DNA from 4 places in the Paenibacillus sp. FSL R5-0636 genome. Region 1 is predicted to be linked to each of the others. Evidence: a T-box and tRNA genes for the amino acid it is inferred to sense, from the RefSeq annotation. Region 1 holds a T-box; the other regions hold tRNA genes.
The links. A T-box is a leader RNA that pairs with one kind of tRNA and senses whether it is charged. The one in region 1 lies ahead of MKX34_RS28565 (glutamine--tRNA ligase/YqeY domain fusion protein), so its partner is inferred to be a tRNA-Gln.

Region 1 (7,655 bases):
TAGCTTTGCTAGCTGGGGTAGTCAGCTTTAATGATGTTCTGGATGTAACGCAGATCGTGTGGAATGCTACTTTAGCGTTTGTGGCTATTATTCTGATTTCTTTAATTCTGGATCGAATCGGATTTTTTGAATGGGCTGCTTTACATATGGCGCGGGCTGCCCGCGGGAATGGCAGACGAATGTTTGTGTACGTCATCGTTCTTGGCGCGTTAGTGTCTGCATTTTTTGCGAATGATGGAGCGGCTCTGATTCTTACGCCTATTGTGCTTGCGATGGTAAGGGCGCTGCATTTTGATGAGAAAAAAGTATTTCCGTTTATTATCGCCAGCGGTTTTATTGCCGATAGCACCTCACTGCCGCTCGTGGTCAGCAATCTGGTCAATATCGTATCGGCGGATTTTTTCGGGATTACGTTTATGGAGTATGCAGGCAAGATGATCATACCTACGCTGTTCTCACTTGTGGCGAGCATCGTGGTGCTCTATTTCTTTTTTCGCAAAAGTATTCCCAAGCACTTTAACGATTCACAGCTAAAAGATCCGCATGAGGCGATTAAAGACAAAAAAATGTTTCGGCTGTCATGGATTGTATTGGCTGTTCTATTAGTAGGATATTTTGTCAGCGAATTTTTGGGTATTCCGGTATCTGTGGTTGCGGGGATCATAGCTATTTTGTTCCTGCTTCTCGCGAGAAGAAGCCCTTTCGTCAAGGTGAAAGAAGTGATTACAGGAGCGCCTTGGGCGATTGTGTTCTTTTCTATTGGAATGTATGTCGTAGTATATGGACTTCGGAATGTTGGGCTGACGGATTTACTTGCTAAGATGATTGGGTCTATTGCTGATCAGGGCTTATTTGCCGCAACGATGGGTATGGGCTTCATAGCTGCATTGATCTCATCGCTGATGAATAATCTGCCTACCGTTCTGATTGACGCGCTTGCCATTGATGCGACGCATACCACTGGAATCATTAGAGAGGCTTTAATATATGCGAATGTTATAGGTTCGGACTTAGGACCGAAGATCACTCCGATTGGCTCACTCGCCACACTGCTGTGGCTGCATGTACTTTCGGCTAAAGGCGTGAAGATTTCTTGGGGAACGTATTTTAAGACAGGTATTATTTTAACCATTCCAACGTTATTTATTACGCTTTTAGGTCTTTATATGTGGTTGTTAATTAACTAATTTGAATAGGGGAAGATCAAGATGAACAAGAGAACGATTTATTTTTTATGTACAGGGAATTCCTGCAGAAGTCAGATGGCTGAAGGCTGGGCTAAGCAATATCTAGGAGAAGGATGGAGCGTGTACAGTGCAGGTATTGAAGCTCACGGTCTAAATCCAAAAGCTGTACAAGCCATGAGCGAAGTAGGCATAGATATCACGGGCCAGACCTCGGATATTATTGATGCTAATCTGCTGAACAACGCGGATCTGGTCATTACCTTATGTGGAGATGCTGCGGATAAATGTCCAATGACCCCTCCGAAGGTCAAACGGGAACACTGGGGCTTCGATGATCCGGCAAAAGCGCAAGGGACGGATGAAGAGAAGTGGGCAGTGTTCCAGCGTGTGCGTGACCAGATTGGAGATAGAATCAAACATTTTGCAGAGACTGGTAAATAAGCAAAGGAGGAAGTAACCTATTCTTTTAACTTAGGGTATTTCACCACTGGCCATTTCACTTTCCGTAAGGCATCGGTCACTTCGGGTCCAACGTTCAAATTACTTTGAACCAATTCATGGGGAGTGAGAGCCATCCATTGGTTCAGAGAGACGTCGGCAAAACGATCACTTTTGAACATTTCGAGGAACCACAACGATTCTTCTCCTGTGTTCTGAATATAATGTCCAAATGCAAAAGGAACATACCCAACATCGCCAGCCCTGTAATTAAAGGTACGTGCCGCACCGTTTCCGGCAAACACAGTCATCCGTCCTTTTCCGGTAAGATAATATTGCCACTCATCGTTGTTGGGGTGCCAGTGGAGTTCTCTCATTCCTCCAGGTTCAATCTCTACCAGTGCAGCAGCCACGGTCTTGGAGATCGGAAAGTTGCTGGAATCAACGATTCTGACGCTCCCGCCAGGAGTCTTCAATGGAGGCTGTGCCAATAGCGAATGTTTGAAACTCTGTGGAATTTCTCCGTAAGGCGACTGCACCTTTTGGCTTTGTAATGAGCCGGGAACTTGATCCTGATAAATGTAAACCTGTTCAGTGGGGATGGAGTCAAAGGTCTCGGCAGGTATTCCAAAGTTAGCTGAAAGAACCTCTTTGGGCGTATGGGCGAACCAATCGGAAATAGACAAGGTATTCAGATCGGAGAAGCTCCCGTCGTCAAAGACTAGGAGGAATTCGCAGCCTTCTTCAAGACCTTGTATAGAGTGAGGAATACCCGGCGGAAAATACCATAGATCACCAGGTTCTACATCTGCTATAAAGTTCCGCCCATTCTGGTCCACAGCAGTAATCCGAGCGCGGCCTAACAGCATATAAGACCATTCCGCTTGCTGATGCCAGTGAAGCTCTCGTACTCCACCGGGGGTCAGGCTCATATTCACACCTGCCAGTGTAGTTGCGATAGGGAGTTCTCTGACGGTTACTTCTCTGGACCAGCCACCATGATTAAGCTGCATATGCGCATCGGAGAAAGAAAATTTCAAATTGGGAACCAGGCCCGCATCAGTTACCGGAGGTACGAACATATCCGGGTTCTCAAGATCCCGCATAACATCGCGGGGTCCTTTATCTAATCCCCCTGTGCCATCGCTTCGGATGGGCTGGGGGATGTTTGTTTTGTTTGCCGAATCCTGTCCAGCAGAAGTCATAAGATGTTCTCCTTTCTTGTTCCTTAAGAGTTCAATGAAAATATATGCGGAATGCTGTCTTTTATGATGGATAGCAGAAGTGGTACAAGTTGACATGTGTAGGGTCATCATTGATTATTACTAATAGAGGCTAAGGTTCTAGATGAACTGGAGAGGGGTTTGTGATGATTCACATCAAGGAGTCCTTACAACGATTAGGGAAAATAAAAGCTTATGTAATAGGTCTATTAGTGATTATGTTCGCCGCGGGATCTGCGGTTACACCTACATCGGTGTCGGCAGCTGTCCAGTTAGGGACACAGGTAATGCCACTGTCATACGGGGGATATTACGTGCTTTTTCCAGGTAAACTAGCCCCTTATTTCAAAGCAGGTAAATTAATGGTGCCGATTCGAGCCTTCTCCAATGCGATTGGCGCAGATTTGCTCTATGACGCTCTGAGCAAGAGTATTACTGTTTCACTGCTGGACCGATCGGTAGGAAATATTAAAGCAGGGCAGCTAGAGGCAGATTTTAATGGGGAGACCGTGGATTCATTAGGCGTTGCTCCAGAGATAAAGGATGGCACTCTGTTTGTTCCGGCGTCCCCCATTTTAGAAGGGCTTAAGTCTTTTCGCTGGGAAGTGCAATTTAATAATGTGAATAAATTAACCCTTGGCATTGGAGCCAGAAAAGGGGAGGAATGGGTGAAGCCTGAGGCAGATCGTGCGCTTGCTCCTTATCCACTCGAAACGACAGCGCATCCGTATCCGTTATATCCTACTATGCTAACACAGGCTCAATCCGGGAAAGAATATAGATTAACCTTAGGCGTGCAAAATACCTCCGGATTCATCATCCCTAAAGGAAACGCGGAATTAGAGCTGGTGAGTGTGGACAGTAAAGGAAATTCTTTTTATCAAACGTTGAAAGGACCTGATTCGTTAACCTCTAAGGCGGCATTATTATCATTTTCCGTTTCCATTCCAACAGAGGCTGAATACGTCATTTTCAGGTCACGCACATTTAGAGCGCAATAAGGCAATTGCTATAGATTATTCAAACAAGCTAGACAGAGAGCGGGTAAAGAAACAGATGACAGGTAACAAAGAACAGCAATATCGCTTCAGCGAAGCACCGATTTGGGAATTGCAACGAACATATTATGAAGAGCAGGGATTAAAGGCTTGGAATAATGATCAGGTCCCGCAGTACATCACGAGTAACCCTATGATTGCAACAGCATACGCAGAGATGATCTTTGGATTCCTGCAAGACCGGGCTGGACAAGGGCATCTCTCAGAGACCGTTACGATTCTAGAACTTGGAGCGGGAGCAGGCCGGTTAGCGTTCCATGTGCTTAAAAAGTTGTGTGAAATCGTAGACTACGCAGATATTCCTCTTCCTCCTTTTCGTTATGTGATGAGTGATTTGCCTTCCAAAAATATATCCAGTTGGCAGCAGCACCCGAGCCTACTTCCTTACGTAGAGCAGGGTATTTTGGACTTCGCTCGTTTTGATGCTGTGCAGGATGTAGAACTACATTTAGTACACGCTAAGCTCAGCATTCGGCCTGGTGATTTACAGCAGCCATTGGTGATTGTGGCAAATTATTTTTTTGACAGCATTCCGCAAGAATTAATTTATGTGGATGAAGGAAAAATATATGAATGTGAGGTTTCGATCCAGTATTCGGCGGAAGTTGATCCGGATAACCCCTCCGATGCGCTCGGCAAAATCATCCCGCAGTACCATTATCGGCGTGCGGCTAGTTATGAAGAGGAGACTTATCCCTATCATGACGTTATAGCGCTTTATCAGCAGAAGCTGGAGGATTCACATATACTCTTTCCGGTGGTGGGGCTTACTTGTCTGGAGCGGCTTGCGCGGCTCTCTACAGAGGGATTCGTGCTGCTTACAGCGGATAAGGGAGACCATCGCTTAGAGAACTGGGAATTTGCAGAACCTCCATTGCTGATTCATCACGGAAGCTTCTCTTTGACCGCGAATTATCATGCGATAGAGCATATGCTGAAACAAAAAGGGGCGCATTCAATATTCACCAGTCATCACTATAAAAACCTGAACATCGGCTGTATTCTTATGCTTCCAACACCGCTGAGCTATACAAACACTCGGCTGGGTTACAAGCGGTTTATAGAACGTTTTGGCCCGGATGATTTCTTTAGTATGAAGGAATGGATGGATCAGCAATTAGATACGATGGGGCTGCAGCAAATTTTGGCCTTTTGGCGTTTGGGTGGGTATGATGCTGAATGGTTTATCCATAGCGCTGAACAAATTTCGGAGCTGCTGCTGGGTGCCAGTGATGAAGAAATGCTGGATCTACAGCGAGGTATACAGTTGATGTGGACTGGCTATTATCCGATGGAACAGAGTTATGATCTGTCGCTAGATGCGGGGTTGCTGCTGTACGAAATGGATAAATTTGCGGAAGCATTGGGTTACTTAGAACGCTCCATGCATGAGAGCACGGAAGAACCATTGGCATCAGTGCTTTATAGCATGGCAATTTGTAACTACGAGCTAGGAGCTGAAGCTGCTGCATTGGAATACGCGCGTAGAGCTTTGTCTGCAGAGCCTGACAATGAAGTAGTATTGGAGCTTCTAACGGCGCTGAACGAAGAATAAGCACATTTACATAGGGTTATCTTTTTGGTATCCTATACAAAATAATCAAACGCGATGACGAGAAGAGTACATGAAATCATTCCTTCACAGAGAGCCCTGGATGATGAGAACAGGGTAAGGGGGATTTTATCGAAACAAGCCTCTGAGCGGCATATCGGAACCGGACTAAGGGGATGGTATGACGGGAGCTCCTGTTATAGAGCTAGAGTATAAGCACTGCGTAAGATGTTTTGCCGTACTTGATGAGATTAATATGGTGACATATTAATGAACCTGGGGTGGTACCGCGAGAATTTCGTCCCCAAGACCATAAGTCTTGGAGGTGAGGTTCTTTTTATTTTGCAGATTAAGCAGGCGGATATCACTTATAAACAGGAGGTAACACCAATGAACGAGGAACCGGAAGTATTAGCAGAGAGCTACATCGACAGATTGATTCAAGAAGAGCTGGGAGCAGGGACTTACAGTAGAGATATTTGCACGAGATTTCCACCTGAGCCTAACGGGTATCTGCATATTGGCAGTGCGTATGCTATTCACACGAACTATACGACTGCGAAAAAGTATGGCGGGAAGTTCCATTTGCGCTTTGATGACACCAATCCTTTAAAAGAGGATCTGGAGTATGTAAATGCCATCATCGAAGATATTCAATGGATGGGCTATCCACCGGACCATATTTTTTATGGATCAGATTATTCTGAGAAAATATACAATAGCGCAGTTACGTTAATCCGAAAAGGAAAGGCTTATGTCTGTGATTTATCACCTGAAGAGGTGACGGCTTATAGAGGGACACTTACGGAGCCGGGAAAAAACAGCCCATTCCGGGAGCGTTCTGTTGAAGAGAATTTGTGGTTATTTACGGAGATGAAAGATGGAGTTTATCCGACGGGAGCCAGAGTGTTGCGGGCTAAAATAGATATGAGCTCACCTAATATCAACTTACGTGATCCGGTGATTTACAGAATCATTCATGCGGAGCATTATAGAACGGGTAACGAATGGTGTATCTATCCGATGTATGATTTTGCCCATCCTATACAAGATGCTATCGAAGGGATTACGTATTCCTTATGCTCGATTGAATTTAAGGATCATCGGCCGCTCTATGAGTGGGTACTGAATGAGCTGGATACCCCTGAGGCTCCCAAGCAAAGAGAGTTTGGACGGGTGAACATCACCGGAGTTGTGACGAGTAAACGGTATATCAGACAGCTGGTTACAGGCCATTATGTGGACGGTTGGGATGACCCAAGACTTCCTACGCTTCGCGGTTTACGCAGAAGAGGTTTTACACCGGAGAGTATCCGGAATTTTGTGAAGGAAATTGGATTTGTCAGAAATAGCACCATTGTGGATATTGCCATGTTAGAGCATGCGCTTAGACAAGATTTGAAGGCAAAGGTTCCAAGTGTGATGGCTGTTCTTAAGCCTTTAAAAGTGGTCATTACTAATTATCCTGAGGATCATAATGAAGGGCTGACGATTGAGAATAACAGTGAAGATAAGTCACTTGGGGAAAGAGAGGTTCCTTTTTCACGAACCCTTTATATTGAACAAGAAGATTTCATGGAGGAGCCGCCAAAAGGTTATCACAGGCTGACTATGGGGAACGAGGTAAGGCTAAAGGGTGCTTATTTCATTAAATGCAACGAAGTAATCAAGGACGAAGTTACCGGAGAAATCCTAGAGCTTCGCTGCACCTATGATCCGAGAACGAAGAGCGGAAGCGGGTTTAATGAACGGAAGGTTAAGGCAACCATTCACTGGGTATCGGCAGATCATGCTATCAAAGCTGATGTTCATCTATATGAGCGGCTGCTGAAAGATAACGACGGTCCTAAAGAAGACGGTGAGCGCTGGGACGCGTATCTTAATCCGGATTCCTTGACGATCCTGAAGGATTGTTTGCTGGAGCCATCGATGGGCAACGCAACGCCAGAAGATAAATTTCAATTGATCCGGCATGGATTTTTCTGTGTGGATACGAAGTACACCACGGCAGATAAGCTGGTGCTGAATCGGATAGTACCGCTGAAGGACACATGGAAGAAAAATTCATAAGCAGCTTAAGCTAGGCGAAGATCGGGTAATTTCTGATCATCGTCTAGCTTTTTTTGTTATTGGTCATAAGTATTATAAGCAAATGAAAATTCCATATGAAACATATTTACATTTTTCAGAAATAAGC
Region 2 (7,655 bases), 1.8 Mb from region 1:
ATTCAAGCTTCCAATCACAACTATATCCAACTTAGACACCACCATTAATTATTTCTTCAATCTCTTTATCTTAGGGGCTTCTGTCCACTTTATCAATCAATTCCGCTCAATTGGATTCAAAATGGTTGTTTTCACCAAATTGACGTTATGCTTTTATTCATCGAGTGTGCTAGAATAGTGGTGCAATCGCTTCCACAATGATTGCTGCACTATTTTGAGCAAACGTTTGCACCTGAGATAATGCCCGCAGCTTCACTGCAATTTAATCTAATCCGTGATTAGGAGGCTTATCAAGTGAACGAACAAAAATTACCGTCAGTCGCTTATTTTAGTATGGAGTACGGGCTGCATTCCGATTTCAAAATGTATGCCGGAGGTCTGGGCATTCTTGCCGGAGACTACATTAAGGGTGCAAAAGATATCAACGCCCCTATCATCCCTATTGGGCTGAAGTGGAAACAAGGTTACACGGACCAAAAGATTGATGCAAACGGCAATCCGTACGACTCCTATCACAATTATGTTTATGAGTTTCTTGAAGATACAGGGGTTAAGGTAACTGTTAAAGTCCGAAAAACCGATGTGGTATGCAAAGTATGGAAAACTGATTATTTTGGCAACAGCACATTGTATTTACTGGATACAGATATACCCGAGAATAATGATGCCTGGATCACAGGCCAATTGTATGGTTGGTTCGGCGAAGAACGGATCGCACAAGAGATCGTGCTTGGGATTGGTGGAGTCAAAGCTATGCGTGCGCTGCAAATCCCTATTGATGTCTATCACTTCAATGAGGGTCATGCGGCTCTAGCGGCTATCGAGCTAATCCGTGAAAAAATGTCCGGAGGCCATACCTTCGAAGAAGCTTGGAAAGCGACTCGCGAAGAAGTAGTATTCACTACCCACACACCAATCAAAGAAGGCAACGAAACCCATCCTCTCGACCGACTTGAGTATATGAGTGCGTTCAACGGCTTAACCCGTGACCAGATGGAGCGGATCGGCGGCGAGCCATTTAATATGACGGTTGCAGGTCTAAGGCTGTCACGTATCTCCAACGCAGTTGCCCAGCTACACGCCGATACGGCTAATAAAATGTGGAAGGAAGTAGCCGGAAGATCAGAAATTATAGGCATTACTAATGCCATCCATACTCCTACCTGGGTAGATGAAAGAATGACGCAAGCCTACGAACAAGATGGCGACTTATGGGCAGTGCATAAAGAGATCAAGGGAGAACTGATCCAGTTCATCAAAGAACGTTCCGGCATTAGCTTAAATGCTGACAATCTACTCATTGGCTTCTCACGCAGAGCAGCTCCATATAAACGAAGCGACCTGATCTTCTCGCAGCCAGAAATTATCGAACCTTATCTGGAGTCTGGAAAGATACAAATTGTATTCTCCGGCAAAGCGCACCCACTCGATGATAACGGTAAAAAAATCGTCAGCAACCTAGTAGCGATGATGAAAAAGTATCCAAAGAGTGTGGTGTTCCTCGAGAATTACGATATGACGATTGGCGCCCAGCTGACGCGCGGTGCCGATATTTGGCTCAACAATCCACGTAGACCATTGGAAGCCAGCGGCACCTCCGGGATGAAAGCAGCTATGAACGGTGTATTGAACTGTTCTATTCTGGATGGCTGGTGGCCGGAAGCCTGCATCGATGGTGAGAATGGCTGGCAGATTGGAGACGGCTTCGAAACTACAGACTTTGAGGTGCTGGATAAGCATGATAGTGATGCACTGTACGACACCTTATTGAAACGTGTGCTCCCAACCTTTTACGAGAATCGTAAACAATGGGTGCAAATGATGAAAAAGAGTATCGAAACCACCCGTACGGAGTTTGCCACCAAAAGAATGCTAGATGAATATTACAACAGAATGTACATTAAAGCCTAAGTACAAGAACCGAATATCTTCTATATCAAAAAATGCAGCGCACCCCTCCAGTCATGGTAGGGATGCGCTGTTTCTTTTTTAATTCTGCTAAGCAATTAATCACTTTGTCTATCATATATATCTGAATGTGCCAACGATGTAATGACGATTCCCACATATTGTAATGTGCCAATTATTTAAAAAGTGTTGCAATTTCTTTAAAAAACATTAATATAGAACTTATACTAAATCTAAAATCAAATCTCATGAGGTGATTCTATTAATGAGCTCCAATAATAATAATCTTACAACCAGCTGGGGTGCTCCAGTAGGCGACAATCAGAATTCAATGACAGCCGGTGACCGCGGTCCCACTTTGCTGCAAGATGTCCATCTGCTTGAGAAATTAGCCCACTTTAACAGAGAACGTGTTCCTGAACGTGTCGTTCATGCTAAAGGTGCTGGCGCTCACGGGTATTTTGAAGTTACAAAAGATCTGACCCAATACACAAAAGCTAACTTTTTGTCTGAAGTAGGCAAACGTACACCGTTGTTCATTCGTTTTTCTACTGTAGCTGGTGAATTAGGTTCTGCTGATACCGTACGCGACCCTCGTGGTTTTGCCGTGAAGTTCTATACTGAAGAAGGAAACTATGATCTCGTAGGTAACAATACGCCTGTATTCTTCGTTCGTGATGCGATTAAATTCCCGGACTTTATTCATACACAGAAACGTGATCCACAGACACATCTGAAGAACCCGAATGCTGTATGGGACTTCTGGTCTTTATCGCCTGAATCTCTGCATCAGGTAACGATTTTGATGTCGGATCGCGGAATTCCAGCTACGCTGAGACATATGCATGGGTTTGGTAGCCATACCTTCAAGTGGGTAAATGCCGAGGGTAATACAGTCTGGGTGAAATACCATTTCAAAACAGAACAAGGCATTAAGAATCTAGATGCAGACCTTGCTTCCAAAATCGCTGGGGAAAACCCGGATTATCATACAGAAGACTTGTTCAATGCTATTGATAAAGGAGATTTCCCTGCTTGGAAGCTCTACGTGCAAATTATGCCGATCGAGGATGCGAAGACTTACCGTTTTGATCCATTTGATGTAACAAAGGTCTGGTCACAAAAAGATTATCCGTTAATCGAGGTTGGCCGTATGGTATTGGATCGCAATCCGGAGAACTACTTCGCTGAAGTAGAACAAGTCACATTCTCTCCCGGCTCTTTCGTTCCTGGTATTGAAGCTTCGCCGGATAAATTGCTACAAGGCCGTCTGTTCGCGTATGGTGATGCACACCGCCACCGGGTTGGCCCTAACCACAACAGCCTGCCTATCAACCGTCCAAAAGTAGAAGTGAAGAACTATCAACGTGATGGTGGCATGGCCTTGGGCAACAATGGCGGTTCCGGAGCCTATTACGAGCCTAACAGCTTAGGGGGACCAAAAGAATCACCGCAGCATAAAACATCGCCGTTCGAAGTCTCCGGATATGCGGATAGTGTCGCCTACAATAGTGACGATCACTATACACAACCAGGTGACTTGTACCGTCTAATGTCTGAAGAAGAACGTACCCGTCTAGTTCAAAACATCGTTGGCGCTATGACTCCTGTTGAAAGTAACGATATCAAACGTCGCCAGATTGAACATTTCTTTAAGGCTGATCCAGACTTGGGACAGCGTATCGCATCCGGTTTGGGTCTATCCGTACCAGACGGAATGTAAGACTGTAAATGCACTTATAAACTAAAGAGGACCTTTGCCCGTAGATGGGAAAGGTCCTCTTTTTACTAATTAGCTGAAAACATAATAAATGATGACAATCACAACGCACAGCGTAGAGACAATGGATAGACATGAAAAAAACGTGTTCCAGTTATTGCCTTTCATTTGTCTTATACACGACCAGTATAGTGGTTCTTTGGTGCTCTGCCCCATCACGTGATGATTTAACTACCGAACCGTAACAGATATTCACAATCTGTTCCTCCCGTAGTCCTGCCAGGAACTCATTAGCTTTATTCTCTGCATAAGAATTATCAGCATCTACAAACTCTTTAACTTGAATCATCCTGATCTCCTCCTTTAATAAATTAAGTAGTTATTTTATAGTTCTGGAATCTATATGTGAACTCAACGAAATGTACATGGCGTATCACTCCCCAGGTAACAATTAATGTAAAAATATCTTCAAAATATAGTATAGGCATTTCGCAGTTTTCTACGAAATGCCTATGCATCAGCCTATCATAGCACCCAAGTATGTAATAGTCAAAGGTTTTCATTACAATATTTAGAAGGTTTTAATTCCCCTTTTAAAATGGATTGGATTTACAAATAGAAGCTGGTATACTGATCAGAAGGTCTCCATTGGGGGACCTCTATTTGTATAGGAGGGATTTTAAGATGGCAACACACCATAACAAGTTTACAAGGAATGTGCTACTTAGAGGGGGTGAAATCTACTATGAACCATAGTCTTATCTATGAAGGCTCACGGACACAGCTGCTTCAGCAGCTTATTTATTTTGATGAGGAAAAAATCGCATTTCTAAATCAATACTTTCCGGTACGAAGCAAGGATAGAAGCAATGCTGAAACGCTGTTGTCCCGTTATTGCTCCGAGCTGGAACAATTACTAACTGAGTTTAATGGTGAAGATTTAAATTCTCAGGTCTTTATCGGAAGCCAGTTGCAGCTTCGTTACTTGGACGATAATACTACAGATATCTATACCATCGTATTTCCTAACCAAGCAGAACCTAACGATAACAAGATTTCTATGTTGTCACCTATAGGCATGCAGTTGCTGCTGGCTGAGCTCGGCAGTACTTGTCAGCTAGCGATTCCTTCAGGTCAACTAGAGGTGAAGATCGAAAGTATTAAGTTCGTGAATAATGGTGAGGTAGGCGTTCTTATATAAGGACGATCCCTTATAAACCCACTACAGCAGCGTCCCTTTCCTATATTAAGGAGGGGGGCGTTTCTATTATTTAAGTCTCCGTAAGATATGTCCAATCAAAAAAACACCCGCCTAATACCGGCAGGTGTTTCTCATTATAAGCGGGTGATGGGAATCGAACCCACGCTATCAGCTTGGAAGGCTGAAGTTCTACCATTGAACTACACCCGCAAAGGTATAAAATCGGGATGACACGATTTGAACATGCGACCCCCTGGTCCCAAACCAGGTGCTCTACCAAGCTGAGCTACATCCCGTTAACAATACTATAACTGCTTAGTAATAAAATGGCGCGCCCTGAGAGATTCGAACTCCCGGCCTTTTGATTCGTAGTCAAACGCTCTATCCAGCTGAGCTAAGGGCGCAAAATCTATATGGAGCGGACGACGGGAATCGAACCCGCGACCCTCGCCTTGGCAAGGCGATGCTCTACCGCTGAGCCACGTCCGCAAAAACATGGTGCGCGTGAAGGGACTCGAACCCCCACGTCGTGAAACGCCAGATCCTAAGTCTGGTGCGTCTGCCAATTCCGCCACACGCGCACACTTTAAAGAAAATGGTGAGCCATGAAGGACTCGAACCTTCGACACCCTGATTAAAAGTCAGGTGCTCTACCAACTGAGCTAATGGCTCTCATAAATGGCTGGGGATATAGGATTTGAACCTATGCATGACGGAGTCAAAGTCCGTTGCCTTACCGCTTGGCTAATCCCCAATAATAATTAACTAAATGGCGGAACCGACGGGATTCGAACCCGCGATCTCCTGCGTGACAGGCAGGCATGTTAGGCCAACTACACCACGGTTCCATAGACATAATGCATAAGTGTAAATTGGTTGCGGGGGCAGGATTTGAACCTGCGGCCTTCGGGTTATGAGCCCGACGAGCTACCGGGCTGCTCCACCCCGCGTCATTAATAAGTATATACTATTCATTTTCACCATACCAGCTTATCCCTAAACATAATGTATAAGAGTAAATTGGTTGCGGGGGCAGGACTTGAACCTGCGACCTTCGGGTTATGAGCCCGACGAGCTACCGGGCTGCTCCACCCCGCGTCAGTGAAAATAATATGGTGGAGGCTGAGGGGATCGAACCCCCGACCCTCTGCTTGTAAGGCAGATGCTCTCCCAGCTGAGCTAAGCCTCCATGATATGACCCGTATGGGATTCGAACCCATGTTACCTCCGTGAAAGGGAGGTGTCTTAACCCCTTGACCAACGGGCCATGCTAATAATTTTTATGGCGGAGAGAGAGGGATTCGAACCCTCGAGACGCTTGTGGCGCCTACACGATTTCCAATCGTGCTCCTTCGGCCAAACTCGGACACCTCTCCATAAATGGCTCCCCGAACAGGACTCGAACCTGTGACAACTCGATTAACAGTCGAGTGCTCTACCAACTGAGCTATCAGGGAATATGGTGGGCCTTAGTGGACTCGAACCACCGACCTCACCCTTATCAGGGGTGCGCTCTAACCAGCTGAGCTAAAGGCCCTTCTAAGACATATTAATATTAAGGGCAAAAAAAATACCACGGGTAATGTGGTTGTCCGCTTGGCGGCGTCCTACTCTCCCAGGACCCTTCGGTCCAAGTACCATCGGCGCTGGAGGGCTTAACGGTCGTGTTCGGGATGGGTACGTGTGGAACCCCTCCGCTATCGCCACCAAACGGGCATTTACAGCGTAAATGCTCAGGCTTAATCGTCTGAAAACTGAATCCGAAACGAATCTGCATTCTAAATATTGGATAAGCCCTCGACCGATTAGTATTGGTCAGCTCCATGCATTGCTGCACTTCCACCTCCAACCTATCTACCTCGTCGTCTTCAAGGGGTCTTACTAATTGGGAAATCTCATCTTGAGGGGGGCTTCACGCTTAGATGCTTTCAGCGCTTATCCCGTCCGTACGTAGCTACCCAGCCATGCTCCTGGCGGAACAACTGGTGCACCAGCGGTACGTCCATCCCGGTCCTCTCGTACTAAGGACAGCTCCTCTCAAATTTCCTGCGCCCACGACAGATAGGGACCGAACTGTCTCACGACGTTCTGAACCCAGCTCGCGTACCGCTTTAATGGGCGAACAGCCCAACCCTTGGGACCTACTTCAGCCCCAGGATGCGATGAGCCGACATCGAGGTGCCAAACCTCCCCGTCGATGTGGACTCTTGGGGGAGATAAGCCTGTTATCCCCAGGGTAGCTTTTATCCGTTGAGCGATGGCCCTTCCATGCGGTACCACCGGATCACTAAGTCCGACTTTCGTCCCTGCTCGACTTGTAGGTCTCGCAGTCAAGCTCCCTTATGCCTTTGCACTCTGCGAATGATTTCCAACCATTCTGAGGGAACCTTGGAACGCCTCCGTTACTCTTTAGGAGGCGACCGCCCCAGTCAAACTGCCCGCCTGACACGGTCCCCGTACCCGGTAAGGGTACTAGGTTAGAACCTAGATACGATCAGGGTGGTATCCCAACGGCGCCTCCACCGAAGCTTGCGCTCCGATTTCTACGGCTCCCACCTATCCTGTACAGATCGTACCCAAATTCAATATCAAGCTGCAGTAAAGCTCCATGGGGTCTTTCCGTCTTGTCGCGGGTAACCTGCATCTTCACAGGTATTAAAATTTCACCGGATCTCTCGTTGAGACAGCGCCCAAGTCGTTACGCCATTCGTGCGGGTCAGAATTTACCTGACAAGGAATTTCGCTACCTTAGGACCGTTATAGTTACGGCCGCCGTTTACTGGGGCTTCGGTTCATAGCTTCGGGTTACCCCTAACCACTCCCCTT
Region 3 (7,655 bases), 120 kb from region 1:
GCCGGGAATACATTTTTATAAATATCATTCTCAGCAATACCTACACCATCATCTACAAAGCTCAACACATCACGTTTGCCCATTTCTAGCGTTCCCTCTTGCAATCTCTTCACTGCACCTAGAATAGCCGTATCAATCTTTTTAATAGATGAAGTAACGATTAGATTTGCTTTTTCACTATCCGTATCGTTAATCAACATTGCCTGATCGGAGTCTACACCGATTGCATATTTTTTCTTCTCTTTAGCTGCGTCAAAGATCCCAAGACCTGTACCCCCAGCCACGTTAAAAATAACATCCACACCGGAGTTATATTGAATTAGAGACAGCTCCTTACCTTTTGCCGGGTTAACAAAATCACCAGCGTACGACACAGCCACTTTTACATCAGGATCAACGTACTGAGCACCTTGAATGTAGCCGACCAAGAAAGCATTAATCCCCGGAATATCCATACCGCCCACAAACCCAATCACATTCTCAGGGGTAGCATTCGGCATATCCGATTGTGTAGCTAATGCTGCTACGGCACCTGCCAAGAAAGATACTTCATTTGTCGCATAAGACATGTTGTACATGTTATCTGGTGCTTCATCGATGTCGGTATCATAATTAATGAATTTTTTGTCTGGATACAATTCTGCCGTTGCATTAAACATCTCTGTAATTTCAGAACCGCCAGAAATAATTACATCCCAATCCTCGGAAGCGATATCGTTAAATGTAGGCTCCCATTTCGTTTTATCAACGCCCATTTCAACAACCTTTGTTACTGCACCTAGTTCATCCTTAACCTTTTGCAAGCCGTTATTAGCGGAGTCAAAAAATGATTTATCCCCAAGTGTCCCCGGAATCAGCAATACAACCTTGAGTTTATCCCCTGAACCTGTTTCTCCACCCTCAGCAGCGTTTGATCCAGTATTCGCAGAAGAACCGTTATTGGACGTGTTATTCCCACATGCTGTGACCAGAACCATCACCATTAATAACAACAAAGAAAGAACTTTTTTATTCATTACTCTATTCCACCCCTAATTTTAGTTGGTTAGTAATCCGGCAGAATCCCCATCTTCACCCATTGTATAATTCACGGTTCAAATGGAAATTCTCTTTTTTCCAAATAAAGTATCATTAAAAGTAATAAATTTAACGTTTAGGCTCAAAAATAGCAATAAAAATACCATTATTATTAATAATCCGCTTTATTTCCGAACGAGATGGCCAGTCAGGTTGCGAACTTTCGGATTTATTGATACGATCATAACAAATATTATTAAAAATAATTATATGATTTCGGTCATAGTTTTGTACGATTCGGCTAAAACATAAGTATTGGAGGATCATCATGGATCGTGTTCTATATATTGTAAGTGCCACACATGAGCTAAATACTTATATCCCTCCACACCAGCATGAATGCTACGAACTGGTCTATTATTTACAGGGGGTAGGGACAACCAATGTTGGCCCACGAAGTTACCATTTTCGCTCCTCTTCTTTCGCGCTTGTGCCACCCAATCATAAACATGACGAGCACCACCGTGAGGATGCAAATGTATTATTTGTAGGCTTCCACTCGGAACACCCTAATATGAGTAATCTGCTCGGCGTATATGAAGATGATAAAGATAAGACCGTTCTTCAAATCCTGCTGCGAATGAAAGCAGAGTTTACACGCAAGCAAGACGGATTCTCTGAGCTTCTAAACCTACAAATGAGCGAGATTACCGTCCATCTTATGAGGCTTCTTAGTGCCTCTGGATATCAATCCCCAACAGAAGACCGAGTACAATATGTCCTTAATTATATGAATGAGCATTATCGCCATAAATTGTCCGTCGAAACACTATCAGAAATGTCCGGATATAGCTACGATCGTTTTCGCCATCTATTTAAAGAACGGTTCGGGTCTTCACCCCTGCGGTATTTGCTGTTAAAACGCCTGGATTATGCAAAATCTCTATTACGTCATACTCAGATGCAAATCTCTGAAGTATCTGCTGCTGCAGGTTTTGTGAACGATGCCCAATTCTGCAATATGTTTAAACGAGAAATAGGTCATACCCCGCGAGCATTCCGCATTAATAATCAATCAGGTTAATCACTAATCAGATTAAAAAAAGCCGTTGAAATAGAGAAACTCCTCTATTCAACGGCTTAATCCTGTAAAACTAAGAACATAAAGAAAAAAGGTTAGTAAGATTGCTTATAAAAGCATTCTTACTAACCTTTTTAAGATACCGGCGAGAGGACTCGAACCTCCACGGTTTCCCACTCGATTTTGAGTCGAGCGCGTCTGCCATTCCGCCACGCCGGCACATATGAACTAAATGGAGGCGCCACCCAGATTTGAACTGGGGATAAAGCTTTTGCAGAGCTTTGCCTTACCACTTGGCTATGGCGCCATGTAAATTTTGGAGCGGACGACGGGAATCGAACCCGCGACCCTCGCCTTGGCAAGGCGATGCTCTACCGCTGAGCCACGTCCGCATAAAATGGCTGGGGATATAGGATTCGAACCTATGAGTGACGGAGTCAAAGTCCGTTGCCTTACCGCTTGGCTAATCCCCAATAACATTTTAAAGTAAAATGGGGCGACTGATGGGTCTCGAACCCACGAATGCCGGAACCACAATCCGGTGCGTTAACCCCTTCGCCACAGTCGCCATATTAAGTTGATATTGTTGCCATTATTCATTTTAAAGAAAATGGGGCGGCCGATGGGTCTCGAACCCACGAATGCCGGAACCACAATCCGGTGCGTTAACCCCTTCGCCACGGCCGCCATATTAAACTTTAGAAAGAACTTGGCAGGGGCAGCAGGAATTGAACCCACACCAACGGTTTTGGAGACCGTTGTTCTACCTTTAAACTATGCCCCTAAAAACTGGTGGAGGATGATGGATTCGAACCACCGAACACTTACGTGAGCAGATTTACAGTCTGATGCGTTTGGCCACTTCGCTAATCCTCCAAGGATGGTGCCGGCGAGAGGACTTGAACCCCCAACCTACTGATTACAAGTCAGTTGCTCTACCAATTGAGCTACACCGGCATGGCACTCATTCTTTTGTGATGATAAATGGTGGCTCGGGACGGAATCGAACCGCCGACACGAGGATTTTCAGTCCTCTGCTCTACCGACTGAGCTACCGAGCCATGATGAAAATGGCGGAACCGACGGGATTCGAACCCGCGATCTCCTGCGTGACAGGCAGGCATGTTAGGCCAACTACACCACGGTTCCAAAAGATATAATTGCTTAAGTTAATTGGTTGCGGGGGCAGGATTTGAACCTGCGGCCTTCGGGTTATGAGCCCGACGAGCTACCGGGCTGCTCCACCCCGCGCCAGTAAAATATGTTATGGTGGAGGCTGAGGGGATCGAACCCCCGACCCTCTGCTTGTAAGGCAGATGCTCTCCCAGCTGAGCTAAGCCTCCATAAACAACAATTGTTATTGTACCAAAGTCCACTAGGATAAATCAAGTGAAAATTTGGTGACCCGTATGGGATTCGAACCCATGTTACCTCCGTGAAAGGGAGGTGTCTTAACCCCTTGACCAACGGGCCATACTAATTAAAAATTTGTGGCGGAGAGAGAGGGATTCGAACCCTCGAGACGCTTGTGGCGCCTACACGATTTCCAATCGTGCTCCTTCGGCCAAACTCGGACACCTCTCCATATGGCTCCCCGAACAGGACTCGAACCTGTGACAACTCGATTAACAGTCGAGTGCTCTACCAACTGAGCTATCAGGGAATATTCATACCAGGCTTAATCGCCTGAAAACTGAATCCGAAACGAATCTGCATTCTAAGTATAGGATAAGCCCTCGACCGATTAGTATTGGTCAGCTCCATGCATTGCTGCACTTCCACCTCCAACCTATCTACCTCGTCGTCTTCAAGGGGTCTTACTAATTGGGAAATCTCATCTTGAGGGGGGCTTCACGCTTAGATGCTTTCAGCGCTTATCCCGTCCGTACGTAGCTACCCAGCCATGCTCCTGGCGGAACAACTGGTGCACCAGCGGTACGTCCATCCCGGTCCTCTCGTACTAAGGACAGCTCCTCTCAAATTTCCTGCGCCCACGACAGATAGGGACCGAACTGTCTCACGACGTTCTGAACCCAGCTCGCGTACCGCTTTAATGGGCGAACAGCCCAACCCTTGGGACCTACTTCAGCCCCAGGATGCGATGAGCCGACATCGAGGTGCCAAACCTCCCCGTCGATGTGGACTCTTGGGGGAGATAAGCCTGTTATCCCCAGGGTAGCTTTTATCCGTTGAGCGATGGCCCTTCCATGCGGTACCACCGGATCACTAAGTCCGACTTTCGTCCCTGCTCGACTTGTAGGTCTCGCAGTCAAGCTCCCTTATGCCTTTGCACTCTGCGAATGATTTCCAACCATTCTGAGGGAACCTTGGAACGCCTCCGTTACTCTTTAGGAGGCGACCGCCCCAGTCAAACTGCCCGCCTGACACGGTCCCCGTACCCGGTAAGGGTACTAGGTTAGAACCTAGATACGATCAGGGTGGTATCCCAACGGCGCCTCCACCGAAGCTTGCGCTCCGATTTCTACGGCTCCCACCTATCCTGTACAGATCGTACCCAAATTCAATATCAAGCTGCAGTAAAGCTCCATGGGGTCTTTCCGTCTTGTCGCGGGTAACCTGCATCTTCACAGGTATTAAAATTTCACCGGATCTCTCGTTGAGACAGCGCCCAAGTCGTTACGCCATTCGTGCGGGTCAGAATTTACCTGACAAGGAATTTCGCTACCTTAGGACCGTTATAGTTACGGCCGCCGTTTACTGGGGCTTCGGTTCATAGCTTCGGGTTACCCCTAACCACTCCCCTTAACCTTCCAGCACCGGGCAGGCGTCAGCCCGTATACTTCGCCTTGCGGCTTCGCACAGACCTGTGTTTTTGCTAAACAGTCGCTTGGGCCTTTTCACTGCGGCCCCCTCGTGCTATTCACACTACCGGGGCACCCCTTCTCCCGAAGTTACGGGGTCATTTTGCCGAGTTCCTTAACGAGAGTTCTTCCGCGCGCCTTAGAATTCTCTTCTCGCCTACCTGTGTCGGTTTGCGGTACGGGCACCTTCTCCTGGCTAGAGGCTTTTCTTGGCAGTGTGAGATCATGACCTTCGCTACTATAATTTTCGCTCCCCATCACAGCCTAGCCTTAACGATGTGCGGATTTGCCTACACATCAGCCTCACTGCTTAGACGGACATCCATCAGTCCGCGTCACTACCCTCCTGCGTCACCCCATCGCTCATAGCGGATTACGGTGGTACAGTAATTTCAAACTGTTGTCCTTCGACTACGCCTTTCGGCCTCGCCTTAGGTCCCGACTTACCCTGAGCGGACGAGCCTTCCTCAGGAAACCTTGGGCTTTCGGCGGATCAGATTCTCACTGATCTTTTCGTTACTCATACCGGCATTCTCACTTGTGTAGTGTCCAGCGCTCTTTTCAGTACACCTTCAACCCCTACACAACGCTCCCCTACCCCAGATACATACGTATCTAGCCATAGCTTCGGTGGTGTGTTTAGCCCCGTTACATTTTCGGCGCAGAGTCACTCGACCAGTGAGCTATTACGCACTCTTTCAATGGTGGCTGCTTCTAAGCCAACATCCTGGTTGTCTGTGCAACTCCACATCCTTTCCCACTTAACACACACTTGGGGACCTTAGCTGATGGTCTGGGCTGTTTCCCTTTTGACAATGGATCTTAGCACTCACTGTCTGACTCCCGGCAATAAGTATATGGCATTCGGAGTTTGACTGAGCTTGGTAATCCTTGCGGACCCCGCACCCAATCAGTGCTCTACCTCCACTACTCTTATACCGAGGCTAGCCCTAAAGCTATTTCGGGGAGAACCAGCTATCTCCGAGTTCGATTGGAATTTCTCCGCTACCCCCACCTCATCCCCGCACTTTTCAACGTACGTGGGTTCGGGCCTCCAGTGCGTGTTACCGCACCTTCACCCTGGACAGGGGTAGATCACACGGTTTCGGGTCTACGTCCACATACTAATTCGCCCTATTCAGACTCGCTTTCGCTGCGGCTCCACCTTCTCGGCTTAACCTTGCATGTTAAACGTAACTCGCCGGTTCATTCTACAAAAGGCACGCCATCACCCATAGATCGGGCTCTGACTTTTTGTAAGCACACGGTTTCAGGTTCTATTTCACTCCCCTTCCGGGGTGCTTTTCACCTTTCCCTCACGGTACTGTTTCACTATCGGTCGCCAGGTAGTATTTAGCCTTAGCAGATGGTCCTGCTGGATTCATACGGGGTTTCACGTGCCCCGCACTACTCGGGATCCGTCTCGGAGAGAACACAGTTTAGGTTACAGGGCTTTTACCTCTATCGCGGGCCTTTCCAGACCTCTTCACCTACCATATTCCTTTGTAACTCCATGTGAGACGTCCCACAACCCCTAAGAGCAAGCTCTTAGGTTTAGGCTGTTCCGCGTTCGCTCGCCGCTACTGACGGAATCACTATTGTTTTCTCTTCCTCAGGGTACTTAGATGTTTCAGTTCCCCTGGTCTGCCTCTACATTTCCTATGTATTCAGAAATGAGTAACTGCGAATTACCACAGCTGGGTTTCCCCATTCGGACACCCCCGGATCAAAGCTTGCTTACAGCTCCCCGAGGCAGTTTCGTTGTTCGCCACGTCCTTCGTCGGCTCCTGGCGCCTAGGCATCCTCCGTGTGCTCTTATTAGCTTAACCTTGATTCTTCCGAAGAAAAATCTCACTAATAACATTTACTTGTTTGCACAAGTTGCTAAAAGATGTTCTAAAACGCAAATTCGTTTCGGTATCCAGTTTTCAAGGATCAAGTCTTACTTGAGAGCTTAAACTCTCAAAACTGAGCAACGAGTGAGTAACAGGCCTAAACCTGAGTTTTGGAAGCTAAGCTTCCGATTTGAATGTTCTCATTGCAGAGAACGATTCTCCATAGAAAGGAGGTGATCCAGCCGCACCTTCCGATACGGCTACCTTGTTACGACTTCACCCCAATCATCTACCCCACCTTCGGCGGCTGGCTCCCTTGCGGGTTACCCCACCGACTTCGGGTGTTGTAAACTCTCGTGGTGTGACGGGCGGTGTGTACAAGACCCGGGAACGTATTCACCGCGGCATGCTGATCCGCGATTACTAGCAATTCCGACTTCATGCAGGCGAGTTGCAGCCTGCAATCCGAACTGAGACCGGCTTTGATGGGATTGGCTCCACCTCGCGGCTTCGCTTCCCGTTGTACCGGCCATTGTAGTACGTGTGTAGCCCAGGTCATAAGGGGCATGATGATTTGACGTCATCCCCACCTTCCTCCGGTTTGTCACCGGCAGTCACTCTAGAGTGCCCAGCATTACCTGCTGGCAACTAAAGTTAAGGGTTGCGCTCGTTGCGGGACTTAACCCAACATCTCACGACACGAGCTGACGACAACCATGCACCACCTGTCTCCTCTGTCCCGAAGGCCGCTGCTATCTCTAGCAGATTCAGAGGGATGTCAAGACCTGGTAAGGTTCTTCGCGTTGCTTCGAATTAAACCACATACTCCACTGCTTGTGCGGGTCCCCGTCAATTCCTTTGAGTTTCAGTCTTGCGACCGTACTCCCCAGGCGGAGTGCT
Region 4 (7,655 bases), 120 kb from region 1:
TTTTTCACTTTTATCATAAAACTTCCGGGAATAGAGCATAACATTAAGGGCGTTCATCCAAGGATTGCCTAAAGGTAAGGAGTATATAATCGACACGAAACCATAAAGGGAATTTTTAATAATTATGGTTATAAAAAGAGGACTCCGGTTAATCTAGTGTAAGAGGATCTTAAGGCAGCTTTCTCCATGAGATGTACTTACTGATTATGCAAAAAGGTTTTGGGGGTTTAGAGAAGGTGTTAATTGCAACTTCATGAAGGAGGCCAAGCATATGTTGGGAATGTTGTTTAACGAAAAGGAATGCAAGGAACTGGATTATGTTTTGAGAAAAGAACTAGATGAGATGCTGTTAGATTTGAGTGATCAGCGCTTGGACCAAAATATCAGGCACGCCATCGCTAATAGATATAAGACTGTATTCCGGATGTATGCTCGCTTCGCTCCTCAGAAAGAGCTTTCCAAGTATGCATGGGGTGGACGTTCTTCTCAGTATAAACACTGAAGATATACGAGAATTGCTACAGTTTTATAAAGTTTTCAGATTATTTAATAAAATAGCTTGACTAAAAAGGAGTGCTCATGATAAATTATATCTCGCGCTCCTTTTGCTTGTGTAAAAGGGAAGCGGAAGGCAAGAAAAATTGAAAAAAAAGATTTTTCAAAAAAAAGACTTGCCAAACAGCTTAACACTGTGATATATTATAAAGGTCGCCGCTGATAAACAACGACGACGAAATGAGAGACATTGATCTTTGAAAACTGAACAACGAGTGAGTAGGAAATCACGCAAGTGAGGTCCAAAATTAGAGAATTAATTTTCTCGTCAGATGTTTCAAAATGAGCATTTCGCTCTTTTCAATACTAATTGGAGAGTTTGATCCTGGCTCAGGACGAACGCTGGCGGCGTGCCTAATACATGCAAGTCGAGCGGAGTTATTTTGAAAGCTTGCTTTCAAAATAACTTAGCGGCGGACGGGTGAGTAACACGTAGGCAACCTGCCCTTCAGACTGGGATAACTACCGGAAACGGTAGCTAATACCGGATAATTTCTTTTTTCTCCTGAGAGAAGAATGAAAGACGGAGCAATCTGTCACTGAGGGATGGGCCTGCGGCGCATTAGCTAGTTGGTGGGGTAACGGCCCACCAAGGCGACGATGCGTAGCCGACCTGAGAGGGTGAACGGCCACACTGGGACTGAGACACGGCCCAGACTCCTACGGGAGGCAGCAGTAGGGAATCTTCCGCAATGGGCGAAAGCCTGACGGAGCAACGCCGCGTGAGTGATGAAGGTTTTCGGATCGTAAAGCTCTGTTGCCAGGGAAGAACGTCCGGTAGAGTAACTGCTACCGGAGTGACGGTACCTGAGAAGAAAGCCCCGGCTAACTACGTGCCAGCAGCCGCGGTAATACGTAGGGGGCAAGCGTTGTCCGGAATTATTGGGCGTAAAGCGCGCGCAGGCGGCTATTTAAGTCTGGTGTTTAAACCTTGGGCTCAACCTGAGGTCGCACTGGAAACTGGGTGGCTTGAGTACAGAAGAGGAAAGTGGAATTCCACGTGTAGCGGTGAAATGCGTAGATATGTGGAGGAACACCAGTGGCGAAGGCGACTTTCTGGGCTGTAACTGACGCTGAGGCGCGAAAGCGTGGGGAGCAAACAGGATTAGATACCCTGGTAGTCCACGCCGTAAACGATGAGTGCTAGGTGTTAGGGGTTTCGATACCCTTGGTGCCGAAGTTAACACAGTAAGCACTCCGCCTGGGGAGTACGGTCGCAAGACTGAAACTCAAAGGAATTGACGGGGACCCGCACAAGCAGTGGAGTATGTGGTTTAATTCGAAGCAACGCGAAGAACCTTACCAGGTCTTGACATCCCTCTGAATCTGCTAGAGATAGCAGCGGCCTTCGGGACAGAGGAGACAGGTGGTGCATGGTTGTCGTCAGCTCGTGTCGTGAGATGTTGGGTTAAGTCCCGCAACGAGCGCAACCCTTAACTTTAGTTGCCAGCAGGTAATGCTGGGCACTCTAGAGTGACTGCCGGTGACAAACCGGAGGAAGGTGGGGATGACGTCAAATCATCATGCCCCTTATGACCTGGGCTACACACGTACTACAATGGCCGGTACAACGGGAAGCGAAGCCGCGAGGTGGAGCCAATCCCATCAAAGCCGGTCTCAGTTCGGATTGCAGGCTGCAACTCGCCTGCATGAAGTCGGAATTGCTAGTAATCGCGGATCAGCATGCCGCGGTGAATACGTTCCCGGGTCTTGTACACACCGCCCGTCACACCACGAGAGTTTACAACACCCGAAGTCGGTGGGGTAACCCGCAAGGGAGCCAGCCGCCGAAGGTGGGGTAGATGATTGGGGTGAAGTCGTAACAAGGTAGCCGTATCGGAAGGTGCGGCTGGATCACCTCCTTTCTATGGAGAATCGTCTTCTGCAATGAGGACATTCAAATCGGAAGCTAAGCTTCCATAATAGAACCTTCGGGTTCGAACACTCACTCGTGTTCAGTTTTGAAAGAGCAAGTCTCTTTCGCATGCGTTTGGTGGCGATAGCGGAGGGGTTCCACACGTACCCATCCCGAACACGACCGTTAAGCCCTCCAGCGCCGATGGTACTTGGACCGAAGGGTCCTGGGAGAGTAGGACGTTGCCAAGCGGACAACCAATTCATTGGTTGATTCACAATGTTATATATGTTATATGGGCTTTTAGCTCAGTTGGTTAGAGCGCACCTCTGATAAGGGTGAGGTCGGTGGTTCGAGTCCACCAAGGCCCACCATATAACATTATAGAGTGATTTTATGGGGCCATAGCTCAGCTGGGAGAGCGCCTGCCTTGCAAGCAGGAGGTCAGCGGTTCGATCCCGCTTGGCTCCACCATAAATTTTTAAATGAATAACTTTTTTAACTTGATCCTTGAAAACTGGATACCGAAACGAATTTGCGTTTTAGAACATCTTTTAGCAACTTGTGCAAACAAGTAAATGTTATTAGTGAGATTTTTCTTCGGAAGAATCAAGGTTAAGCTAATAAGAGCACACGGAGGATGCCTAGGCGCCAGGAGCCGACGAAGGACGTGGCGAACAACGAAACTGCCTCGGGGAGCTGTAAGCAAGCTTTGATCCGGGGGTGTCCGAATGGGGAAACCCAGCTGTGGTAATTCGCAGTTACTCATACCTGAATACATAGGGTGTGTAGAGGCAGACCAGGGGAACTGAAACATCTAAGTACCCTGAGGAAGAGAAAACAATAGTGATTCCGTCAGTAGCGGCGAGCGAACGCGGAACAGCCTAAACCTAAGAGCTTGCTCTTAGGGGTTGTGGGACGTCTCACATGGAGTTACAAAGGAATATGGTAGGTGAAGAGGTCTGGAAAGGCCCGCGATAGAGGTAAAAGCCCTGTAACCTAAACTGTATTCTCTCCGAGACGGATCCCGAGTAGTGCGGGGCACGTGAAACCCCGTATGAATCCAGCAGGACCATCTGCTAAGGCTAAATACTACCTGGCGACCGATAGTGAAACAGTACCGTGAGGGAAAGGTGAAAAGCACCCCGGAAGGGGAGTGAAATAGAACCTGAAACCGTGTGCTTACAAAAAGTCAGAGCCCGATCTATGGGTGATGGCGTGCCTTTTGTAGAATGAACCGGCGAGTTACGTTTAACATGCAAGGTTAAGCCGAGAAGGTGGAGCCGCAGCGAAAGCGAGTCTGAATAGGGCGATTGAGTATGTGGACGTAGACCCGAAACCGTGTGATCTACCCCTGTCCAGGGTGAAGGTGCGGTAACACGCACTGGAGGCCCGAACCCACGTACGTTGAAAAGTGCGGGGATGAGGTGGGGGTAGCGGAGAAATTCCAATCGAACTCGGAGATAGCTGGTTCTCCCCGAAATAGCTTTAGGGCTAGCCTCGGTATAAGAGTAGTGGAGGTAGAGCACTGATTGGGTGCGGGGTCCGCAAGGATTACCAAGCTCAGTCAAACTCCGAATGCCATATACTTATTGCCGGGAGTCAGACAGTGAGTGCTAAGATCCATTGTCAAAAGGGAAACAGCCCAGACCATCAGCTAAGGTCCCCAAGTGTGTGTTAAGTGGGAAAGGATGTGGAGTTGCACAGACAACCAGGATGTTGGCTTAGAAGCAGCCACCATTGAAAGAGTGCGTAATAGCTCACTGGTCGAGTGACTCTGCGCCGAAAATGTAACGGGGCTAAACACACCACCGAAGCTATGGCTAGATACGTATGTATCTGGGGTAGGGGAGCGTTGTGTAGGGGTTGAAGGTGTACTGAAAAGAGCGCTGGACACTACACAAGTGAGAATGCCGGTATGAGTAACGAAAAGATCAGTGAGAATCTGATCCGCCGAAAGCCCAAGGTTTCCTGAGGAAGGCTCGTCCGCTCAGGGTAAGTCGGGACCTAAGGCGAGGCCGAAAGGCGTAGTCGAAGGACAACAGTTTGAAATTACTGTACCACCGTAATCCGCTATGAGCGATGGGGTGACGCAGGAGGGTAGTGACGCGGACTGATGGATGTCCGTCTAAGCAGTGAGGCTGATGTGTAGGCAAATCCGCACATCATTAAGGCTGGGCTGTGATGGGGAGCGAAAATTGTAGTAGCGAAGGTCATGATCTCACACTGCCAAGAAAAGCCTCTAGCCAGGAGAAGGTGCCCGTACCGCAAACCGACACAGGTAGGCGAGAAGAGAATTCTAAGGCGCGCGGAAGAACTCTCGTTAAGGAACTCGGCAAAATGACCCCGTAACTTCGGGAGAAGGGGTGCCCCGGTAGTGTGAATAGCACGAGGGGGCCGCAGTGAAAAGGCCCAAGCGACTGTTTAGCAAAAACACAGGTCTGTGCGAAGCCGCAAGGCGAAGTATACGGGCTGACGCCTGCCCGGTGCTGGAAGGTTAAGGGGAGTGGTTAGGGGTAACCCGAAGCTATGAACCGAAGCCCCAGTAAACGGCGGCCGTAACTATAACGGTCCTAAGGTAGCGAAATTCCTTGTCAGGTAAATTCTGACCCGCACGAATGGCGTAACGACTTGGGCGCTGTCTCAACGAGAGATCCGGTGAAATTTTAATACCTGTGAAGATGCAGGTTACCCGCGACAAGACGGAAAGACCCCATGGAGCTTTACTGCAGCTTGATATTGAATTTGGGTACGATCTGTACAGGATAGGTGGGAGCCGTAGAAATCGGAGCGCAAGCTTCGGTGGAGGCGCCGTTGGGATACCACCCTGATCGTATCTAGGTTCTAACCTAGTACCCTTACCGGGTACGGGGACCGTGTCAGGCGGGCAGTTTGACTGGGGCGGTCGCCTCCTAAAGAGTAACGGAGGCGTTCCAAGGTTCCCTCAGAATGGTTGGAAATCATTCGCAGAGTGCAAAGGCATAAGGGAGCTTGACTGCGAGACCTACAAGTCGAGCAGGGACGAAAGTCGGACTTAGTGATCCGGTGGTACCGCATGGAAGGGCCATCGCTCAACGGATAAAAGCTACCCTGGGGATAACAGGCTTATCTCCCCCAAGAGTCCACATCGACGGGGAGGTTTGGCACCTCGATGTCGGCTCATCGCATCCTGGGGCTGAAGTAGGTCCCAAGGGTTGGGCTGTTCGCCCATTAAAGCGGTACGCGAGCTGGGTTCAGAACGTCGTGAGACAGTTCGGTCCCTATCTGTCGTGGGCGCAGGAAATTTGAGAGGAGCTGTCCTTAGTACGAGAGGACCGGGATGGACGTACCGCTGGTGCACCAGTTGTTCCGCCAGGAGCATGGCTGGGTAGCTACGTACGGACGGGATAAGCGCTGAAAGCATCTAAGCGTGAAGCCCCCCTCAAGATGAGATTTCCCAATTAGTAAGACCCCTTGAAGACGACGAGGTAGATAGGTTGGAGGTGGAAGTGCAGCAATGCATGGAGCTGACCAATACTAATCGGTCGAGGGCTTATCCTATACTTAGAATGCAAATTCGTTTCGGATTCAGTTTTCAGGCGATTAAGCCTGAGCATTTACGCTGTAAATGCCCGTTTGGTGGCGATAGCGGAGGGGTTCCACGCGTACCCATCCCGAACACGACCGTTAAGCCCTCCAGCGCCGATGGTACTTGGACCGAAGGGTCCTGGGAGAGTAGGACGTTGCCAAGCGGATATTCCCTGATAGCTCAGTTGGTAGAGCACTCGACTGTTAATCGAGTTGTCACAGGTTCGAGTCCTGTTCGGGGAGCCATGCTCTCATAGCTCAGCAGGTAGAGTGCTTCCATGGTAAGGAAGAGGTCACCGGTTCGAATCCGGTTGAGAGCTCCACAGATTTGCAAGGCCCGTTGGTCAAGGGGTTAAGACACCTCCCTTTCACGGAGGTAACATGGGTTCGAATCCCATACGGGTCACCAACTTTTACTTGTACTTACCCTTAGAGGGTCCCATAGATATGGAGGCTTAGCTCAGCTGGGAGAGCATCTGCCTTACAAGCAGAGGGTCGGGGGTTCGATCCCCTCAGCCTCCACCATAATCTTCCTAAGAGATTATGGGCAACATAGAGGTACCATCAATGGGGATTAGCCAAGCGGTAAGGCAACGGACTTTGACTCCGTCACTCATAGGTTCGAATCCTATATCCCCAGCCAAGTGCGAGCCATTAGCTCAGTTGGTAGAGCACCTGACTTTTAATCAGGGTGTCGAAGGTTCGAGTCCTTCATGGCTCACTTTTATTATTATCATGCGCGTGTGGCGGAATGGCAGACGCACCAGACTTAGGATCTGGCGTTTCACGACGTGGGGGTTCAAGTCCCTTCACGCGCACCACTTATTGCGGACGTGGCTCAGCGGTAGAGCATCGCCTTGCCAAGGCGAGGGTCGCGGGTTCGATTCCCGTCGTCCGCTCCATAATTTTGCGCCCTTAGCTCAGCTGGATAGAGCGTTTGACTACGAATCAAAAGGCCGGGAGTTCGAATCTCTCAGGGCGCGCCATTTTTATTATTAAGCAATTATAGTATTTATAACGGGATGTAGCTCAGCTTGGTAGAGCACCTGGTTTGGGACCAGGGGGTCGCATGTTCAAATCGTGTCATCCCGATTTTCACCTTTGCGGGTGTAGTTCAATGGTAGAACTTCAGCCTTCCAAGCTGATAGCGTGGGTTCGATTCCCATCACCCGCTCCATAATTTTATAGTAACGGGATGTAGCTCAGCTTGGTAGAGCACCTGGTTTGGGACCAGGGGGTCGCATGTTCAAATCGTGTCATCCCGATACTCAGCTTAATCGCTGCTCAAAAGCTCTTACTTCGGTAAGGGCTTTTTTGTTATGTATTGAATAAACATATAAATACAGTCGAAGAACGTATGTTCTATTATTCCTCCAAAAAAAATCGGACTTCCGGTGGAATTCCAATCCGTAGATAATAGTTTCTCCATGATTCCTCTTGTTCGGGGCTTCTGCCCGAAGAAAGTAATTTTACAGCAAAGACATTAGCTTGACGTTCAAGCTTCCCAGGAGAGAAATAGGAGCTTTCCTCCAGAAAAAAGCGATTGATCCCCTTGTGAAGCCGATCATGCCCTAATTCATGCGCACAAACGAAGCGCTGCCATTCTACAGGCAACTCATTATGAATGACGATAAACCTTCTTCTTAGTTTTCGATAATATAATCCCTTTGTGCCAGTC

Region 2: it has a tRNA-Gln gene. The T-box ahead of MKX34_RS28565 (glutamine--tRNA ligase/YqeY domain fusion protein) is inferred to sense a tRNA for this amino acid. The anticodon was not compared.
Region 3: it has a tRNA-Gln gene. The T-box ahead of MKX34_RS28565 (glutamine--tRNA ligase/YqeY domain fusion protein) is inferred to sense a tRNA for this amino acid. The anticodon was not compared.
Region 4: it has a tRNA-Gln gene. The T-box ahead of MKX34_RS28565 (glutamine--tRNA ligase/YqeY domain fusion protein) is inferred to sense a tRNA for this amino acid. The anticodon was not compared.

Annotation. Positions count from the first base shown of each region.
Region 1 covers NZ_CP150232.1:6,258,248-6,265,902, reverse strand. Annotated here, with positions in the region: gene MKX34_RS28590 (arsenic transporter) at 1-1,187, shown strand, start outside; gene arsC (arsenate reductase (thioredoxin)) at 1,209-1,628, shown strand; gene MKX34_RS28580 (oxalate decarboxylase family bicupin) at 1,646-2,830, opposite strand; gene MKX34_RS28575 (copper amine oxidase N-terminal domain-containing protein) at 2,995-3,849, shown strand; gene MKX34_RS28570 (SAM-dependent methyltransferase) at 3,905-5,461, shown strand; T-box leader at 5,507-5,767, shown strand; gene MKX34_RS28565 (glutamine--tRNA ligase/YqeY domain fusion protein) at 5,849-7,528, shown strand.
Region 2 covers NZ_CP150232.1:965,109-972,763, reverse strand. Annotated here, with positions in the region: gene rbsK (ribokinase) at 1-39, opposite strand, end outside; gene glgP (alpha-glucan family phosphorylase) at 295-1,911, shown strand; gene katA (catalase KatA) at 2,174-3,631, shown strand; gene MKX34_RS04200 (sporulation protein Cse60) at 3,783-3,977, opposite strand; gene MKX34_RS04195 (GreA/GreB family elongation factor) at 4,374-4,829, shown strand; tRNA gene MKX34_RS04190 (tRNA-Gly) at 4,969-5,039, opposite strand; tRNA gene MKX34_RS04185 (tRNA-Pro) at 5,052-5,125, opposite strand; tRNA gene MKX34_RS04180 (tRNA-Arg) at 5,157-5,233, opposite strand; tRNA gene MKX34_RS04175 (tRNA-Gly) at 5,244-5,318, opposite strand; tRNA gene MKX34_RS04170 (tRNA-Leu) at 5,326-5,410, opposite strand; tRNA gene MKX34_RS04165 (tRNA-Lys) at 5,426-5,501, opposite strand; tRNA gene MKX34_RS04160 (tRNA-Gln) at 5,509-5,583, opposite strand; tRNA gene MKX34_RS04155 (tRNA-Asp) at 5,600-5,677, opposite strand; tRNA gene MKX34_RS04150 (tRNA-Met) at 5,703-5,779, opposite strand; tRNA gene MKX34_RS04145 (tRNA-Met) at 5,851-5,927, opposite strand; tRNA gene MKX34_RS04140 (tRNA-Val) at 5,943-6,018, opposite strand; tRNA gene MKX34_RS04135 (tRNA-Glu) at 6,025-6,096, opposite strand; tRNA gene MKX34_RS04130 (tRNA-Ser) at 6,113-6,205, opposite strand; tRNA gene MKX34_RS04125 (tRNA-Asn) at 6,211-6,286, opposite strand; tRNA gene MKX34_RS04120 (tRNA-Ile) at 6,290-6,366, opposite strand; rRNA gene rrf (5S ribosomal RNA) at 6,424-6,540, opposite strand; rRNA gene MKX34_RS04110 (23S ribosomal RNA) at 6,615-7,655, opposite strand, start outside.
Region 3 covers NZ_CP150232.1:6,134,736-6,142,390, forward strand. Annotated here, with positions in the region: gene MKX34_RS27955 (BMP family ABC transporter substrate-binding protein) at 1-1,016, opposite strand, end outside; gene MKX34_RS27960 (AraC family transcriptional regulator) at 1,346-2,101, shown strand; tRNA gene MKX34_RS27965 (tRNA-Leu) at 2,239-2,317, opposite strand; tRNA gene MKX34_RS27970 (tRNA-Cys) at 2,332-2,405, opposite strand; tRNA gene MKX34_RS27975 (tRNA-Gly) at 2,416-2,490, opposite strand; tRNA gene MKX34_RS27980 (tRNA-Gln) at 2,497-2,571, opposite strand; tRNA gene MKX34_RS27985 (tRNA-His) at 2,591-2,666, opposite strand; tRNA gene MKX34_RS27990 (tRNA-His) at 2,710-2,785, opposite strand; tRNA gene MKX34_RS27995 (tRNA-Trp) at 2,809-2,882, opposite strand; tRNA gene MKX34_RS28000 (tRNA-Tyr) at 2,889-2,974, opposite strand; tRNA gene MKX34_RS28005 (tRNA-Thr) at 2,980-3,055, opposite strand; tRNA gene MKX34_RS28010 (tRNA-Phe) at 3,084-3,159, opposite strand; tRNA gene MKX34_RS28015 (tRNA-Asp) at 3,170-3,247, opposite strand; tRNA gene MKX34_RS28020 (tRNA-Met) at 3,273-3,349, opposite strand; tRNA gene MKX34_RS28025 (tRNA-Val) at 3,366-3,441, opposite strand; tRNA gene MKX34_RS28030 (tRNA-Glu) at 3,497-3,571, opposite strand; tRNA gene MKX34_RS28035 (tRNA-Ser) at 3,590-3,682, opposite strand; tRNA gene MKX34_RS28040 (tRNA-Asn) at 3,686-3,761, opposite strand; rRNA gene MKX34_RS28045 (23S ribosomal RNA) at 3,823-6,749, opposite strand; rRNA gene MKX34_RS28050 (16S ribosomal RNA) at 6,982-7,655, opposite strand, start outside.
Region 4 covers NZ_CP150232.1:6,382,826-6,390,480, reverse strand. Annotated here, with positions in the region: gene MKX34_RS29245 (stage II sporulation protein M) at 1-19, shown strand, start outside; gene MKX34_RS29240 (hypothetical protein) at 272-502, shown strand; rRNA gene MKX34_RS29235 (16S ribosomal RNA) at 863-2,420, shown strand; rRNA gene rrf (5S ribosomal RNA) at 2,545-2,661, shown strand; tRNA gene MKX34_RS29225 (tRNA-Ile) at 2,708-2,784, shown strand; tRNA gene MKX34_RS29220 (tRNA-Ala) at 2,809-2,884, shown strand; rRNA gene MKX34_RS29215 (23S ribosomal RNA) at 3,024-5,950, shown strand; rRNA gene rrf (5S ribosomal RNA) at 6,025-6,141, shown strand; tRNA gene MKX34_RS29205 (tRNA-Asn) at 6,148-6,223, shown strand; tRNA gene MKX34_RS29200 (tRNA-Thr) at 6,225-6,300, shown strand; tRNA gene MKX34_RS29195 (tRNA-Glu) at 6,312-6,386, shown strand; tRNA gene MKX34_RS29190 (tRNA-Val) at 6,427-6,502, shown strand; tRNA gene MKX34_RS29185 (tRNA-Gln) at 6,546-6,620, shown strand; tRNA gene MKX34_RS29180 (tRNA-Lys) at 6,626-6,698, shown strand; tRNA gene MKX34_RS29175 (tRNA-Leu) at 6,715-6,798, shown strand; tRNA gene MKX34_RS29170 (tRNA-Gly) at 6,805-6,879, shown strand; tRNA gene MKX34_RS29165 (tRNA-Arg) at 6,887-6,963, shown strand; tRNA gene MKX34_RS29160 (tRNA-Pro) at 6,996-7,069, shown strand; tRNA gene MKX34_RS29155 (tRNA-Gly) at 7,081-7,154, shown strand; tRNA gene MKX34_RS29150 (tRNA-Pro) at 7,169-7,242, shown strand; gene MKX34_RS29145 (ImmA/IrrE family metallo-endopeptidase) at 7,343-7,655, opposite strand, start outside.